Thioclava sp. GXIMD2076: one gene and its partner. The protein of the gene in region 2 interacts with the protein of the main gene of each other region in a pairwise test. Links are inferred from orthologs where the notes say so. Each region holds a gene or a part of one and is shown on either strand. Other genes may lie near its edges. The genes, in order: hfq and rho.

The links.
Region 1: the proteins of rho (region 2) and hfq interact in binary tests that used the Escherichia coli proteins (3 or more experiments, as listed by UniProt). The link is inferred for Thioclava sp. GXIMD2076 from one-to-one orthologs.

What each region holds. Positions count from the first base shown.
Region 1 is NZ_CP149932.1:2,146,156-2,154,786, reverse strand. What follows is about bases 1,867-4,601. They hold hfq (RNA chaperone Hfq), read right to left. Parts: upstream 3,484-4,601; coding sequence 3,250-3,483; downstream 1,867-3,249. Other genes in these bases: WDB91_RS10610 (potassium transporter TrkG), read right to left, coding at 3,622-4,601; hflX (GTPase HflX), read right to left, coding at 1,959-3,164; WDB91_RS10625 (penicillin acylase family protein), read left to right, coding at 1,867-1,892. Also shown: more of WDB91_RS10625, read left to right, coding at 1-1,866; more of WDB91_RS10610, read right to left, coding at 4,602-5,145; Trk system potassium transporter TrkA, read right to left, coding at 5,156-6,535; WDB91_RS10600 (sigma-54 dependent transcriptional regulator), read right to left, coding at 6,612-8,015; WDB91_RS10595 (PAS domain-containing sensor histidine kinase), read right to left, coding at 8,012-8,631. UniProt on the Escherichia coli protein: RNA chaperone that binds small regulatory RNA (sRNAs) and mRNAs to facilitate mRNA translational regulation in response to envelope stress, environmental stress and changes in metabolite concentrations.
Region 2 is NZ_CP149932.1:854,124-862,850, forward strand. Bases 77-2,907 are described here. They hold rho (transcription termination factor Rho), read left to right. Parts: upstream 77-761; coding sequence 762-2,054; downstream 2,055-2,907. Other genes in these bases: WDB91_RS04205 (CopD family protein), read left to right, coding at 162-638; mnmE (tRNA uridine-5-carboxymethylaminomethyl(34) synthesis GTPase MnmE), read left to right, coding at 2,076-2,907. In the rest of the region: more of mnmE, read left to right, coding at 2,908-3,359; tRNA uridine-5-carboxymethylaminomethyl(34) synthesis enzyme MnmG, read left to right, coding at 3,371-5,233; 16S rRNA (guanine(527)-N(7))-methyltransferase RsmG, read left to right, coding at 5,239-5,850; WDB91_RS04230 (AAA family ATPase), read left to right, coding at 5,861-6,664; WDB91_RS04235 (ParB/RepB/Spo0J family partition protein), read left to right, coding at 6,661-7,542; radical SAM family heme chaperone HemW, read right to left, coding at 7,539-8,708. UniProt on the Escherichia coli protein: Facilitates transcription termination by a mechanism that involves Rho binding to the nascent RNA, activation of Rho's RNA-dependent ATPase activity, and release of the mRNA from the DNA template.

The DNA of each region.
Region 1 (8,631 bases), 1.3 Mb from region 2 along the record:
ACAACCAGTTCACGCGTGAGGTGCTGCGCGCCCGTGTCTCGCTGCTCGATCCGTCCTGGGTTCGCGATCTGCTCCCCGATATGCCCGGAACACCAAGCAGCGCCCTGCCCGATTACCACACGCTCTTCCCCGATGTGCCCCGCGCCGTGCAACAGGAGGATGCGCCCGAGCCGCTCTCGCCATTTCCGGCAGCCGGTCTCGAGGCAGGCTCGAACGCCTGGGCCGCAGCGCCCGACCGTTCTGCCGCGGGCGGATCGCTTCTGGCCAATGACCCGCAGATGGGGCTGACGGCCCCCACGCTATGGTATCTGGCCCGGCTCCAGCTTGCCGGTGGCGGCGTGATCGGCGGCACCATTCCGGGCATTCCGCTCATCATCACAGGGCGTAACGAGCATATGGCATGGGGGGTCACTGGCGCCTATGTCGACGACATGGACCTTCATGTCGAGCAGGTAAACCCTGCCGATCGCGAAACCTACCGCACCCCCGATGGCTGGAAAAAATTCACTACCAAGCGCACGATCCTGAAGATCAAGGACAGCCAGCCAATCACCCTGACGCTCCGAGCGACCGATAATGGTCCGGTGCTGCCCGGCACCCATTTCGACCTCGGGACCGTGACGCCGAAGGGATCGGTGATGTCGGTCGACTGGACCGCCCTCGACCCGCATGACACCTCGATGAGTGCGGCGATGAAGCTGATGCGTGCGAGTGATGTCGAGAGCGCGATCAAGGCCGGTGAGGACTATATCACGCCCGCGCAGAACCTTGTGGTCGCCGACCAGAAAGAAGTCGGGCGGGTGCTGATCGGCGCGATCCCCAAGCGCGATCCGCAAAACCAGACCGAAGGCCGCATGCCCTCCGCGGGCTGGCTGCCGGAAAACCGCTGGTCGGGCCGCCTGCCCTATGCCGACAACCCGCGCGAGATCAATCCGGCCGATGGCGTCGTGATGAACACCAATAACAAGGTCACCGACACGAAATTTCCCGCAAATGTCACCTTCGACTGGGGTGATAGCCAGCGTATCCAGCGTCTGACGAAACTGTTGAGCGACCGCGAGGTGCATTCGCGCGAGAGCTTCATGTCGGCCCAGCTCGACACCGTCAGCCCTGCGGCGCGCAACCTGCTGCCGCTGGTCGGGGCCGATCTGTGGTATACCGGCACACCTGCTCCCGATGGCACGCCCGATCGCCTGCGCCAGCGCGCGCTCGAGCTGCTGGCGGCATGGGATGGCGAGATGTCCGAGCATCTTCCCGAGCCACTGATCTATGCCGCGTGGATGCGCGAGCTGCAATCGCGGCTGATCCGCGACGAGCTGGGTCCACTGGCCGACAAGTTCACAGCCCTCGATCCGCTCTTTATCGAGCGCGTCTTCCGCAATAGTCAGGGCGCGGCGCACTGGTGCAATATCATCCAGTCGGGCACGCAGGAAACCTGTGCCCAGATCGCCAAAACCTCGCTTGATGCCGCCCTTCTTGACCTCAAGGAGAAATACGGCCCCAACATCGAAAGCTGGCGCTGGGGGGATGCGCATGAGGCGCATCAGGATCATCCGGTCCTGAAGAACATGCCCCTGATCGGCTGGTTCGCCAATATCCGGCAGTCCTCCTCGGGCGGTGATTTCACGCTGATGCGCGGCAAGACCATCGGCACGGGCCCCGAGCCCTATACCAATGTTCAGGCGGCAGGTTATCGCGGCGTCTATGATCTGGCCGATCCGGACAGCTCTGTCTTCATCACCGCAACCGGTCAGTCGGGCCATCCCTTCTCGCGCCACTATGACGACCTGTCGGAGTTGTGGCGGCGCGGGGAATATATCCCGATGTCGCTTGATCCGGCGCTTGCGCGAGCCGCTGCGGCAGGCATCACCAAATTGGTTCCCGCCAGCTGACATTGGATAAAAAAGGCGCGGCAAAATGCTTGCCGCGCCTTTTTGATGTTCTTGTATAACTGTGCGCTACAGGGCGTTGTAACGGCCCTTCTGCGAGCCTGTCCATTCGACCTGCAGCACCCAGCCTTCCTTGGTCTGGGCCTCTTCGCGGACAACATTTTCCGCATGCAGCCACGCATGACGGCGGCCTTCCGCGAATGGGAGAACGATTTCCTCGCTTATCCGCTCCTCGCCGAGCAGTTTCTCGATTAACAGAAGAAGTGCCTCAAACCCTTCGCCTGTCAGCGCCGAAATCGCGCAGACATCCTCACGGCGCTCGGCCTGCAGCGCCGTTGCGGCATGGGTCTCCTCGCTCAGAAGATCGAGTTTGTTCCAGACCTCGATGAACGGCACATCCTCGTCGACTTTGAGCTTCTCGAGAATGTCTTCCACATCCGCGGCTTGCGCGTCGCTCTGCGGATGCGAGATGTCACGCACATGCAAGATCAGATCTGCTTCGAGCACTTCTTCCAGCGTCGCACGGAAAGCGGCGACCAACTGGTGGGGCAACTCGGAAATAAATCCCACCGTATCCGACAGGATGACCTTGCGCCCCGAGGGCAGCGTCACCCCGCGCATCGTGGGATCGAGCGTGGCAAAGAGCATATCTTTTGCCAGCACATCCGCACCCGTTACCTTGTTGAAAAGGGTCGACTTTCCGGCGTTTGTATAGCCCACGAGCGCGATGATCGGAAATGGCACCTTGCGGCGTGAGGCCCGATGAAGCTCGCGGGTTTTGACAACCTTGGCCAACTGCCGGCGGATACGCACCATCTGCTCGTCAATCGCTCGACGGTCAGCTTCGATCTGTGTCTCGCCGGGACCACCGACGAACCCGAGCCCGCCACGCTGACGCTCGAGGTGGGTCCATGCCCGCACAAGCCGCGTCCGCTGATAGCTGAGCGCTGCGAGTTCAACCTGCAACACACCCTCACGGGTGCGGGCGCGATCGGCAAAAATCTCGAGAATCAAACCGGTTCGGTCAAGAAGTTTAACCTTCCATTCCTTTTCGAGATTGCGCTGCTGGACCGGCGTCACTGGCCCATCTACCAGCACGAGATCGATCTCCAGATCGTGGAGCTTCTGCCCGAGCTCATCCATCTTGCCAGTGCCAAAAAGATGTCCGGCATGCGGCTTGGGCAAGCGGACGATTTCGGAACCGACCACATCGAGATCGGGCAAAGCGGCGGCCAGAGCCACCGCCTCTGCGAGCCCGTGCTCAGGCAAACGCATCCCGTCCCCGGTTTTGAGGTCAGGATGCAGCACATAGGCCCGCGTCAGGACCTTATCTTGGGAAATAGTATCGCTCAAATCGGACTCAGTCGTCGCCTTCATACAAGGAAATCGGCTGCCCCGGCATGATCGTCGAGATCGCATGCTTGTAGACAAGCTGGGATTGGCCGTCGCGGCGCAGAAGGACGCAGAAGTTATCGAACCAAGTGATAACCCCCTGCAGTTTCACACCATTGATCAAGAAGATCGTGACCGGGATTTTGGTCTTCCGGACATGGTTCAGAAACGCGTCCTGCAGGTTTTGTTTATCGGCAGCCATTTTATTTTGCCTTTTCTTTTAGCATTTCGGGGACGTTGGCTCGTCCCACTCTGGCCCGAGTATGCTCAAGTTAACGCGAGTTTCCACCCCAAATCGGCATCGACGCTGCATCGGTTGAAAAACGTGCCCATAAAGCACTCATTTTCGCCACAGCTCTGGATTGAACAGCGCGATAATCGCCAAAGTTTCAAGCCTTCCCAACACCATAGCCCCTGCAAGAATAGCTTTCGCGGCTGTGCTCAAATCCCCCCAAGCCAGCGGAAAATCCCCCGCGACTGCGGTCAGCGGGCCGGTATTGGACAAAGCCGCGATCGTAAAGATCATGGCCGGATCGAAATCGAGGCCGGTATAGGAGATCGCGACCATGACCACGGCAATCGAGATCGCGAAGAGCATGAAGAAGATCCAGGCCACGAACGCGCCCTTGCGGCGCAATCTGCGCGCCGCCTGCCCGCCGCCGCCGACCGAGCTCGGATAAAGCAGTAGATCCAGTTCCCGCTCGCCATGGCGGATCAGGGCATAGACCCGCAGCAGACGCACTCCGCCCGCAGTTGTCGCGATGCCACCGCCAATGATGGCCAGCCCCGACAAAATGAGCCCGGGGGTGCCAAGTCCTGCCCAGGCGCGGGCATCTTCCCAACCGCTCGATTCAAATCCGGTCGTGGTCAGGAAGGAAAGCGTGGTAAACAGCCCCCCCCAAATCGTCCGGAGCACGACCAGAAGTCCCGGATGGTTATCCGTATCCAGCGCGGCCATCCAGTGGCGGAAAAACAGCACCACGACGGTCAGAAAAACGATCATCGCCGCAAGTCGAAGTTCGGGATCGTCGCGCAACTGTTTGGTTGCACGCATTTCTCCATCCCCGGGCCAGAACCGGCGCGACAATGCGGGAAGGAAGAAGACGAAGATGATCACCTCGGTCAGCACCGAATTCTGCCCGGATGCCAAAGAACTGGTCGGGAGGATACCGGAGGTCGCCAACGTAGACATGGCGGCACAGAGCGCAATCAGATTATCTTCACCCGAGATACGAAGAAGAACCCATAACGCACCGGTAAGTCCGGCATAAACAGGAAGCAGCTGCAGTGCGAAATCCACTAGCCTATCGCGCGAGACAACGCCGCGCTGGCTGCCGCGAAGGTTTACATCCTTCACCTCGCCACCAGGACCGCCAGCAAAGAAGATCTCGAAGCCGCCCACACGCAAGGGAGCGAGCACGGCGATGGTCATCACCAGCATGAAATAACCACCCGACCAGCCGACCATCGCGCGCCACAGATGTAGCGACGGAGGGAGCCTCGCCGGACTGTAGAGCGTGCCGCCCGTCGTCGTAAAGGCCGAGACCATCTCCCACCACGCGTTGAAGAGCGATGTATCCCGCATCACCTCATGAAAGGGGATCGCGAGAATAAGCGGCATTACGGTAAACGCGCCAACCATGGTCAGAAGCGATGACCGCTCGCGAGGACCCCGTCGGTTTGCCACTGTTGCCAGAGACAACAGCATGAAAACAAAAAGAAGGAGCGTTCCGGTATAGAAGAACGGCCGCGCGACTTCGTGCTGGTGGAGCGTCAGCGCGTGCATTGCCGGCACATACATCATCAGGCCGGACACAGCGACCAGAATGACGAAAAGCGGCAGATTACGCAGATTGGACCGCATTGGCGGGTCCTCAGAAGTAATCGATGGAGACCTGCAACAGGCGCTCCACTTCGGCCACATCATCGGCCAACGCGAAGAGTACGATCACATCGCCTTCCTCAATCCGCGTATCGGCACGCGGGCGAACCACGACCTTTTCGCCCTTCTTCAGCCCCCCCATCAGCACGCCTTCGGGAAAATCGATATCTCTCAGCAGCTTCCCCGACAAAGGTGACGTGCCCAAAACCTGTGCTTCGATCACTTCCGCCTCGGCATCCCCGATCGAATAGATCTGGCGGACGCGGCCATGACGGATGTGGCGCAGGATGGACGATACGGTAGTGGCGCGCGGGTTGATCTGCGCATCAATCCCCAGCGGCTCCATCATCGGGATCAGTGTCGGGTCATTGACCAGCGTGATCGCCATCTTGCACCCGGCCTGCTTGGCACGCACCGCGACCAGAAGATTGGTTTTATCATCATCGGTTACGGCAAGAACTGCATCTGTCGAGGCAACATTGGCCTCCTCGAGCAGCTCCTGTGACATGCCATCACCATGCAGAACAATAGTGCGCTCGAGCGAATCCGCGGCTTTCTCGGCACGCTCGCGCGACATCTCGATAATCTTGGCGCGTGTCCGGTCGCTTCGCGCCTCCAGCTTCTTGGCCACTGCCAGACCGACATTCCCACCGCCAATGATCAGGATACGCTCCTGTTTATGGACGTTCTTGCCGAATATCTCGAGCGTGCGCGAAACATCGTCGCGATGCGAACAGATATAGATCTGATCGCCGGAAAACAGCTGGTCATTCGGTTCCGGCGCAAAAAGCCGACCTTCGCGGCGCACCCCCACAACGATGGCGCGCAACGTCGAGAAAAGATCGGTAAGCTGACGCAGCGGCGTCGAAAGAACAGGGCAATCGTCATGCAGTACGATCCCCATCAGCCGCAGCTCGTCTTCCATGAAACTTTCGGTATCAAAGGTCGCCGGTGCCAGAAGCCTGCGCAATGCCGCCTCGGCAACCTCGCGCTCGGGGCTGATGATCACATCGATCGGCAACTGGTCACGGCGGTAGATATCGCGATATTCAGGGTTGAGATAGCTCTGCGACCGCAGGCGGGCAATCTTGCGCGTGATCCCGAAGACCGATTGCGCCACCTGACAGGTCACCATATTGACCTCATCCGAATGGGTTGCGGCAATAATCAGGTCGCAATCGCGCGCACCAGCCGCCTCGAGAACGTCAGGATGCGAGGCAAACCCTACGGTGCCCTGCACATCCAGCATATCGGAGGCCCGCCGCACCAGTTCGGGATTGCTATCCACCACCGTCACGTCATTGCGCTCGCCCGACAGATGCCGCGCGATCTGCCAACCGACCTGACCGGCCCCACAAATAATCACCCTCATGCGACCCTCCGCAACTCGTTGGTCTCGGTTTTATGCGGCAGCGCGGCAAGGGTCAATCACCCCGACCTATCGCGCCCTATTCCGCATCTTCCTCGATCCGCGCCATCCGGCCACCGGACTTGACGCCGGTCACGACGCCGAGCGATTTCAGTTTACGGTGCAACGCTGAACGCTCCATGCCTACAAAATTCGCCGTGCGGGAAATATTGCCGCCAAACCGGTTGATCTGGGTCAGAAGATACTCGCGCTCGAACAGTTCGCGCGCCTCGCGCAACGGCAATGTCGCCAGCTGGCCCGACAGCACGATGCGGCTCGATTCCGTCTCCACAGGCTGGTCACCCTGCAGCTCGCGCGCCTCGATCTCGCCCGTGCCATCGCCGAGGATCAGCAGTCGTTCGATCACATTGCGCAGCTGGCGGATATTACCCGGCCATTCCATCGTCTGCATCATCGCCAGCGCATCGCCCGACAATTTGCGCAGCGGCAGCCCCTGCGTCTCGTTGAACTGCACGAGGAAATACTCGGCCAGAAGCGCCAGATCCTCACGCCGGTCAGCGAGGCCGGGAACCGCGATCGGCACGACATTCAGCCGGTCATAGAGCTCCTGACGGAAGCGGCCCGAGGCGATCTCTACGGTGAGATCGCGTGTGGTGGAGCTGATCACGCGCAGATCTACCCGCACCTTATCGGCCCCGCCAACGCGCAGGAACTGCTGCTCGGTGAGGACACGCAGGATTTTCGACTGCGTGCCAAGCGGCATTTCCGCGACTTCGTCGAAATAGACAACGCCGCCATGCGCCTGTTCAAGCAGGCCTTTCTCGATCCCGCGCTCGGGCGTCTCGCGGCCAAACAAAACCTCTTCCATACGGTCAGGCTCGATGGAGGCCGAGTTGACGGTGATAAAAGGAGCGGTCGCACGGGTGGAGAGTTGATGGATATAGCGCGCAGCCGTCTCCTTGCCAGACCCCGGCTCCCCGGTCAGCATCACGCGACCATTGGATTTTGTAACCTTATCAAGCTGATCTCGGAGCTTCTTGAAAGCGGCACTCTCGCCCAGCATCTCGCCCGTCTGCATGTCGCGGCGCTTGAGCGTGGAATTCTCGCGGCGCAGCCTCGATGTTTCCATCGCGCGTGAAACAACTACCAACAACTGGTCGATATTGAAAGGTTTTTCGATGAAATCATAAGCACCCTGCTTGATCGCGGCCACAGCGATCTCGACATTGCCATGCCCCGAAATGATAATGATCGGAATATCGGGATTGTCCCGCTTCGTCGTCTTCAGAATATCGATCCCGTCCATCCGGCTATCCTTCAGCCAGATATCGAGGATCATGAGGGCCGGAGGCTCGGCATTGACGGCCTCCATACATTCATCGGAATTCGACGCCATCCGGGTCGAAAAGCCTTCGTCCTGAAGAATTTCGGAAATTAGTTCCCGAATATCCTTTTCGTCGTCGACAATCAGAATATCGCTCATGTCAGCTCACTATCCTTGATGGCGCGCACTGCCGCGTGGGCACGAGGCAGGCGGATTTCGGCAAGGGCGCCCGAATGGGCACCTGGGTGAAATGGCGGCGCATCCCGAAGCATCAAAGTGCCGCCATGCTCTTCGATGATTTTCTTTACAATAGAGAGCCCTAGCCCCGTTCCTTTGGAGCGGGTGGTTACATAGGGCTCGAACAGACGGGAGCGGTCTTCGGGCAAGCCCACCCCGTTATCCATGATCTGCAAGGTTATGAATTCCGGCTGAACACTCATGAGCACGCGAACCTCTGGTGCATAGCCCTCTTCCACGCCTTTTTCATAAAGCGTTTCAACCGCTTCTCCTGCATTCTTGATCAGGTTTGTCACCGCTTGCCCGATCATCGTCTGATCCAGCTCGACCAGAAGCGGACCATCGGGCAGCTCGGCACTCAGCTCTGCGCCGTGCAGCGCGCCTTCCTGAATGGTGATCGCATCCCGCAGAAGCGCCACCAAATCGACCTCACGGCGATCAGGCTCGGGCATCCGCGCGAATTTGGAAAACTCGTCAACAATACGACGCAAGTCATTGGTCTGACGGATGATCACACCAGTCAGCTGCTCCAGCGCGG
Region 2 (8,727 bases):
GGTTTATTCGCAATGTGGGTAAATAGCTTATCCACTGTGGATAAATCAGGGAATATCCGTGGATCCACAGTATCCACAGGGCCTATAATCAACTTCTATTCTTTCTTAATATTACTTTTATATTTAGAGAGGGGTCGGCGCCTAACACCGGAGACCGGACCATGCTGACAGCCGTGCAGGATTTTCTCGCAATCCATTATCCATGGATCAAAGCGTTCCACGTGATCTCGGTTCTGGCGTGGATGGCCGGTCTGTTCTATCTGCCGCGGCTCTATGTTTATCACGTCGAAGGGCTAAGAAAGCAGGGCGTCACCCGAGGGTCTGATATGGACCAGCTGTTCCAGCATCAGGAACGGCTTCTTCTGAAGGCGATCATGACCCCGGCGATGATCGCATCGTGGTTTTTCGGGCTCTGCTTGGTAATGATCCCCGGAGTGGTCGATTGGACGATGGCATGGTCTTGGGTGAAAGCCGCATCCGTGATCGGGATGACGGGGTTCCATCACTGGCTGTCAGGACGCCGCATAGATTTCGTGAAAGGGCAGAACCGGCATAGCGGCCGGACCTATCGATTGATGAACGAGCTGCCGACGCTCTTCATGGTCCTGATCGTGTTGGCTGTGATCGTGAAATTCTAGGCAATCGTTGACTCGAGGCGCAATTTGATCTAGCGGATGACAAAACCCCGCTCGTCCTGAGCGGGAGTCACTCCTGTTTACATCGAGATTTCTTTCCGGCTGGTCCGGAAACGAGGGGAATTCATGACCGAAGAACGTCCGCATCCCGAAGATGAGCGTTTGAACCTGTTCGATCTGAAGGCGAAAAGCCCGAAGGCGCTTCTGGCCATGGCCGAGGAGTGGGAGATCGAGAACGCTTCGACGATGCGTAAGGGCGAGATGATGTTCGCGCTGCTGAAGGCGCATGCGGAAGATGATATCACCATTGGTGGGGACGGGGTTCTGGAAGTTCTGCAGGACGGTTTCGGCTTCCTGCGCTCGACCGAGGCAAACTATCTGCCGGGTCCGGACGATATCTATGTCTCGCCCGACATGATCCGCCAGCACGCGCTGCGCACGGGTGATACCGTTGAGGGCATTATCCGCTCTCCGGGCGAGAACGAGCGGTATTTCGTGCTGACCAAAGTCGAGCAGATCAATTATGAAGCGCCCGAAAAGGCGCGCCACAAGGTTGCCTTCGACAACTTGACGCCGCTCTATCCCGATGAGCGCCTGAAAATGGAGATCGAAGATCCGACGATCAAGGACCGCTCGGCACGGATCATCGATCTGGTGGCGCCGATCGGGAAGGGGCAGCGTTCGCTTATCGTGGCGCCGCCGCGTACCGGTAAGACCGTCCTGCTGCAGAATATCGCGACCTCGATCGCGAGAAACCATCCCGAATGCTATCTGATCGTTCTTCTGATCGACGAACGTCCGGAAGAGGTGACCGATATGCAGCGTTCCGTGAAGGGTGAGGTTGTGTCCTCCACCTTCGACGAACCGGCAACGCGCCACGTCGCAGTCTCCGAGATGGTGATGGAAAAGGCCAAGCGCCTCGTTGAACACAAGCGTGACGTGGTGATCCTGCTCGATTCGATCACGCGTCTGGGCCGTGCGTTCAACACCGTTGTGCCGAGCTCGGGCAAGGTTTTGACAGGTGGTGTCGATGCCAACGCGCTGCAACGTCCGAAGCGTTTCTTCGGCGCGGCACGAAATATTGAAGAGGGCGGGTCGCTGACCATCATTGCCACCGCGCTGATCGATACCGGTTCGCGCATGGACGAGGTCATCTTCGAGGAATTCAAAGGGACGGGGAACTCCGAGATCGTTCTTGACCGCAAGGTTGCGGATAAACGCGTCTTCCCGGCCATGGATATTCTCAAATCGGGCACCCGGAAAGAGGATCTGCTCGTCGAGCAGAAGGATCTGCAGAAGACCTATCTGTTGCGCCGTATCCTCAATCCGATGGGCACAACCGATGCGATCGAGTTCCTGAATTCGAAGCTCAAACAGACCAAAACCAATTCGGAATTCTTCGACTCTATGAACGGCTAAGCTGTTCCCGAGAGGGATATGATGGATACGATCTTTGCACTGGCCACTGCCCGCGGAAAAGCGGGGGTGGCCGTTATTCGTATTTCCGGGCCGAAAGCCTGGCAGGCTGCCTCGCGTCTTTGCGGGTCGCTACCGGCTGCGCGACAGACGGCCTTGAGGGTTCTGCGTCTTGACGGCGAGGTGCTGGACGAGGCGGTGGTGCTGCCTTTCGCTAAAGGGCATAGCTTTACTGGTGAAGAAGTCGTCGAATTTCATATCCATGGTGCGATCGCGACGGTGAGTGCTGTTCTGCGGGCCTTGGGTGAGGATCCGGATTTACGTATGGCTGAGGCAGGCGAATTTACCCGCCGCGCAATGGAGAATGAAAGGCTGGATCTTTCTCAGGTCGAGGGACTGGCTGATCTCATTGAGGCCGAAACAGAATCCCAGAGAAAACAGGCACTTAAGGTTCTCTCTGGTTCGGTTGGCAAGGTCGTTGAAGGCTGGCGGGAGCGGCTGGTGCGTGCCGCGGCGCTGCTGGAAGTCACGATCGATTTCGCCGATGAAGAGGTTCCCGTTGATGTAACACCGGAGGTCATGGCCGAGATTGATGCCGTTCAGATCAGTCTTGGAGACGAGATCAAGCGCTTTGGCGCGGCGGAGCGCATCCGTGACGGGTTCGAAATCGCTATCGTTGGCCGCCCTAATGCCGGAAAATCTACGCTTCTCAATGCTTTAGCAGGGCGTGAAGCCGCTATTACGTCGGAAATTGCGGGTACGACACGTGATGTGATCGAAGTGCGCATGGACCTCGCAGGATTGGCGGTCACATTGCTGGACACGGCAGGTCTTCGCGAAACCGACGATGTTGTCGAGGCTATCGGGGTAGATCGGGCGATTTCACGCGCCAATGAGGCAGATCTGCGGGTATTCCTTCTTGATGGCCAAGACCTTCCGCTCCTGACGCCTGAGGATGATGATCTGATCGTCTATGGCAAGGCCGATATTTTCGAGGGGCAGGGGCTTCGTGTCTCGGGAAAAACAGGCGCGGGCATTGACGAGCTGGTTGCGAAGATCACCGCCAAATTATTACGGCAGGCACAAGGCGCCGGGGTTATGACGCGGGAACGACATCGTGATGCGCTGATAAACGCAAACCGGGCTTTGGATTCGGCCCGAAATGAGGTAATGAGCGGTCTAGATCGCCCCGAGCTTTCCGCTATCTATCTTCGTGAGGCCGCGCGGTCGTTGGAATCCCTGTTGGGCAGGGTAGATGTCGAGAATCTCTTGGATGAGATATTCTTGAGTTTTTGCATCGGGAAATAGGAGTGTTTCACGTGAAACATTTTGACGTTATTGTCGTTGGCGGTGGTCACGCCGGTACGGAAGCGGCCCATGCATCCGCCCGCATGGGAGCAAAGACTGCTTTGGTAACGCTTCGGCGCGATGCCATCGGGGTTATGTCTTGCAATCCTGCTATTGGTGGGCTCGGCAAAGGACACCTCGTTCGGGAGATCGACGCCATGGACGGTGTCATGGGGGTTGTCGCCGACCGTGCCGGGATTCAATTCAGGCTCTTGAACCGCCGTAAAGGACCTGCGGTACAGGGGCCGCGTGCTCAGGCGGATCGAAAGCTCTATCGCGAGGCTATGCTCGAACTTACCGAACTGCAGGAAAACCTTTCGATCATTGAAGGGGAAGCCGTCGACTTGCTTACCCTTGACGGGCGCGTCAGCGGGGTAACGCTCGCAGACGGATCCGAGGTCCGCTGCCGGTCGGTAATTTTGACAACAGGGACCTTCTTGCGCGGCGTAATCCATATCGGTGATAAAAGCTATCCGGGCGGACGGATGGGGGATCGCCCTTCGGTTCCGCTCGCGGATCGACTGGACTCGCTCGCCTTACCGCTTGGACGTCTTAAGACGGGCACACCGCCAAGGCTTAATGGGAAAACTATTGATTGGTCTATCCTCGAGAGCCAGCCCGGGGACGACGATCCTGTGGTCTTCAGCTTTATGAATACGAAGCCATTCGCGAAACAGATTTCCTGCGGGATTACGCATACTAATGAAGCGACCCATCAAATCATCCGTGATAATCTTTCCCGTTCGGCTATGTATGGCGGTCATATCGAGGGGGTAGGGCCCCGTTACTGCCCGTCGATCGAAGACAAAATTGTCAGGTTTGCCGATAAGACATCTCATCAGATTTTCCTCGAGCCCGAGGGGCTTGATGACGATACCGTCTACCCAAATGGTATTTCCACCTCGCTACCTGAAGATGTTCAGACCGATTATGTTCGGTCTATTCGTGGCTTGGAGCAGGTCGAGATTCTACAGCCGGGCTACGCTATAGAATATGATTACGTCGATCCGCGTAGCCTCGATGCGTATCTTCAGGTTCGTAATCAGCCAGGGCTATATCTCGCTGGTCAGATTAATGGCACCACTGGCTATGAGGAGGCAGCTGCACAGGGTCTGGTTGCCGGACTTAATGCGGCAGCTTCGGCGCTAGAGAAGGAGGCTGTCGAGTTTTCACGCACACAGAGTTATATCGGAGTGATGGTCGATGATCTCATTACTCGCGGAGTAACCGAACCCTATCGGATGTTTACCTCGCGGGCCGAGTTCCGACTTTCCCTTCGCGCCGATAACGCGGATCAACGCCTTACGCCCTTGGCAATGCGGATTGGCTGCGTATCTGATAAGCGTATTACGCAATTCTCTATTAAGCAGGAAGCGCTAGTGCATGGGCGTGGAAAGCTTGACGCATTGTCGCTTACCCCGAAAGAGGCCATTGAAGCGGGCTTTAAAGTAAATCAAGATGGGCAGCGTCGTTCTGCATTCTCGTTCCTGTCATTCCCTGACATAACATTCGAAGATCTCAAAGCGGTCTTCCCAGAATTGTCCGAGATTGAATCCCCGATTGCGGATCAGCTTTCAAAAGATGCGCTATATGCCAATTATCTGGTTCGACAGGATCGCGATATTGCAGCGATGCAGAGAGATGAAGCTTGGAAGATTCCTTCCGATTTCGAATATGGTTCGCTTTCGGGGCTTTCTAACGAGCTTCGTTTAAAGCTCAGTAAAGCGCAGCCAAGCACGTTAGGGCAGGCGGGGCGTGTCGACGGGGTAACGCCCGCAGCCCTTGCTCTCATTCTTGCGAAGCTTCGGCAATCGCGTAAAATCAAAACGGCTTGACGTCTATGTCTATACACCAATTCCCTGCCGATGTTTCACGTGAAACAATTGAGCGCTTCGATCTCTACGAAGCGCTCGTCTCAAAGTGGAATCCTGTAATCAATCTGGTTGCAAAATCTACGGTCTCGGATTTTAAGCATCGGCATCTCCAAGACTCCATTCAGGTATATCAAAACGATGTGAGCTGGACGCGGTGGGTTGATATGGGGTCCGGTGGCGGATTGCCTGGTATTGTCGTTGGCATTATCGCAGCTCAAAATAAACCAGATGCCGAGATCCACTTGATCGAGAGTGATCAGAGAAAATGTGCATTTCTTCTGACATGCGTGCGCGAATTGGGGTTGAATATAAAGGTTCATAGTCAACGTATCCTCGAAATTCCCTCCTTGGCCGCAGATATTGTCTCTGCTCGCGCGCTTGCGTCGCTTGATATGCTTCTCGAGTTCGGGTGTCATCACGGAAATAAGACGGCTACTTTTCTGTTTCCGAAGGGCGCAAACTGGAAAAGTGAAGTGGCAGAAGCTCAAAAGACATGGACCTTCGAGTATGAAGCACTTAAAAGCGTCACAGATCCGGATGCAACAATACTGAAAATCGCAGGAGCACAGCGTGTCTGAGCAGTCCTTTATGAAGGCACCACGCATTATTGCCGTTACCAACCAGAAGGGTGGGGTTGGTAAAACAACCACAGCGATTAATTTAGCTTGCGCTTTGATTGAACAAGGGTGCCGGGTCTTGGTGGTTGACCTCGATCCTCAGGGCAATGCATCGACAGGTCTTGGTGTCGAGCTAGAAGATCGGGACTTCAGCACCTACGACCTACTCACAGCGGATGCAGAACCCGCCGATATAATCCGGAAAACGGAGTGGGATGGACTATGGTTGAGCCCCGCGACCACAGATCTTTCCTCCGCAGACATGGAACTCCATGATGTGGATCAGCGGAGCTTCCTCCTTCAGAAAGCGCTACGCTCGGAGCATATAAACGACTTCGAGTTTGACTATATTCTTATTGATTGCCCGCCATCTCTTAGTCTTCTGACCGTTAATGCGATGGTTGCGGCGGATTCCGTTTTGGTTCCGCTACAAGCGGAGTTCTTTGCTCTTGAAGGCCTCTCGCAGCTCATGCTTTCGGTGCGAGAAGTGCGGCAAGGCGCCAATCCTTCACTTCGTATTGAGGGGGTTGTGCTGACGATGTATGACGTTCGCAATAATCTCTCCCAGCTTGTAGAGGCGGACGCCCGCGCAACGCTTGGAGAAATCGTGTTCAAGACAATGATTCCGCGGAATGTGCGGATCTCCGAAGCGCCATCCTATGCCCAATCCGTACTGCATTACGATAGTAGCTCGCGAGGGGCGAAGGCCTATCGCGCACTTGCCAAAGAATTATTGGAACGCCATGAAAGCGTTAAGCCGCAGGGGGCCGTATGAGCAAGAAGCCTGAACGCCGTGGACTTGGGCGCGGATTAAGCGCCTTGATGGCTGATGTAAATCTAGAACCCAATCAGGATAATACGGTGCCGCGTCGTCCCGAAAGCTTCATTCCGATCGAGAAAATCGAGCCTAATCCCGAGCAGCCGCGCCGTCATTTTGACGAGCAGGCTCTTCAGGAACTCGCGGATTCCATCCGTGAGAAAGGGGTCATTCAGCCTCTGATCGTGCGGGCACATCCCAAAACGGCCGATATGTACGAGATTGTTGCGGGGGAGCGCCGCTGGCGCGCGTCGCAACTCGCGCAGCTACATGAAGTTCCGGTTATCATTCGCGAGTTTAACGATACCGAAGTTCTGGAAGTCGCGATTATCGAGAATATCCAGCGCGCCGATCTTAACCCGCTGGAAGAAGCTCTCAGCTATCGGCAGTTGATGGACCGGTTCGGACATACTCAGGAAAAGGTCGCAGAAGCGCTCTCGAAGAGCCGTAGTCATATCGCAAACCTTCTTCGCCTGCTCAACTTGCCGAATGAAGTTCAGGATTATCTCCGCGATGGACGTCTGACGGCAGGTCATGCGCGTGCGATGATTACCGCAGATGACCCGGTGGCATTGGCCAAAGAGGCCGTCGCAAAAGGTCTTTCGGTGCGGGAAGTCGAGCGCAAAGCAAAAGCACCTGTGGGGGAGAAAAAGCCTAAGGCCCGTATCGCCCCCGAGAAGGATGCAGATACACGGGCGCTGGAAGCAGATCTCTCGGCCACTATTGGCATGAAAGTCGAGATCAACCATAAAGGTGAGGAAGGTGGAACAGTTGTTCTGACCTATAAAGACCTCGAACAGCTTGATGCGATCTGTCAGGCGCTAACCAAGATCTAATCGGGCAACAGCTCTCTGATCACGGCGTTCAATACCGCGCGTCCCTCACGGGTCGCGCGTATTTTGTTGTCATCTGCCTCTATCATACCAATGCTGGTAAGATGAGCGAGACGTTCTTCGTTGAAATCAGCGCGGCTCAGAGCAATGTAGCGTTGCCGGTCGAGCCCTTCGGCAAGACGCATACCGAATAGAAGGAACTCCGTTACCTCCTCGTCGCGACGCAATGCTTCGCGAAACGCCTCGCCGGAACCCGTTTTCTTCACCTGGCTCAGCCACGCACCGGGTTGTTTCAGGGTGTCCGTGGCATGACGGATACCGTTGCGGGTCAGGCGGCCATGCGCCCCTGGACCAATGCCGAGATAATCGCCATAGCGCCAATAGATGAGGTTATGGCGACTTTCAGAGCCTGATTTGGCATGGTTAGACACTTCATATGCCGGAAACCCTGCAGCTTCTGCCAGATCTTGTGTAAGCAGATACATATCGGCCGCACTGTCATCGTCGGGTATGCCTTTCAGCAAGCCGCGCTCTGCCCGTGCGCCGAACACGGTCCCGTCTTCAACGGTAAGTTGATAAAGAGACAGGTGATCAATCGCCATCGAGAGGGCTTCATTCAGCTCCTGTCGCCAATGATCGAGCGTCTGGTCCTGTCGCGCGTAGATAAGGTCGAAGCTCACACGGTCAAAGACGGAGCGCGCGATATCAAAGGCTTTGCGTCCTTCCGCGGCCGAATGCATTCGGCCCAGCTTGCGTAGATCGGCATCATTGAAGGCCTGCATCCCCATTGACACACGGTTCACACCGGCCTCGGAATAGGCACGAAAGCGTCCAGCCTCGATACTGGTCGGGTTCGCCTCAAGGGTGATCTCCAAGTCATTGGACAGCCGCCAGCTGGAGCGCACTTTTGTCAGGATGGCATCGACTATGTCAGGGTCCATTAGCGAGGGTGTGCCACCGCCAAAAAACACTGTGTTGAGCACACGGCCTTCGGTTTCACGCGAAACACGGTCGATTTCTGAAAGATAGGCCTCTGCCCAGACGTGTTGGTCAATCTTTGCGCTGACATGCGAGTTGAAATCGCAATAGGGGCATTTGGCGGCGCAGAACGGCCAATGGATATAGAGCCCGAAGCCTCCGGCGCGCCAGTCTTCATCGTGATGGGTCATCGGAGCTCCGGAGGCTGGT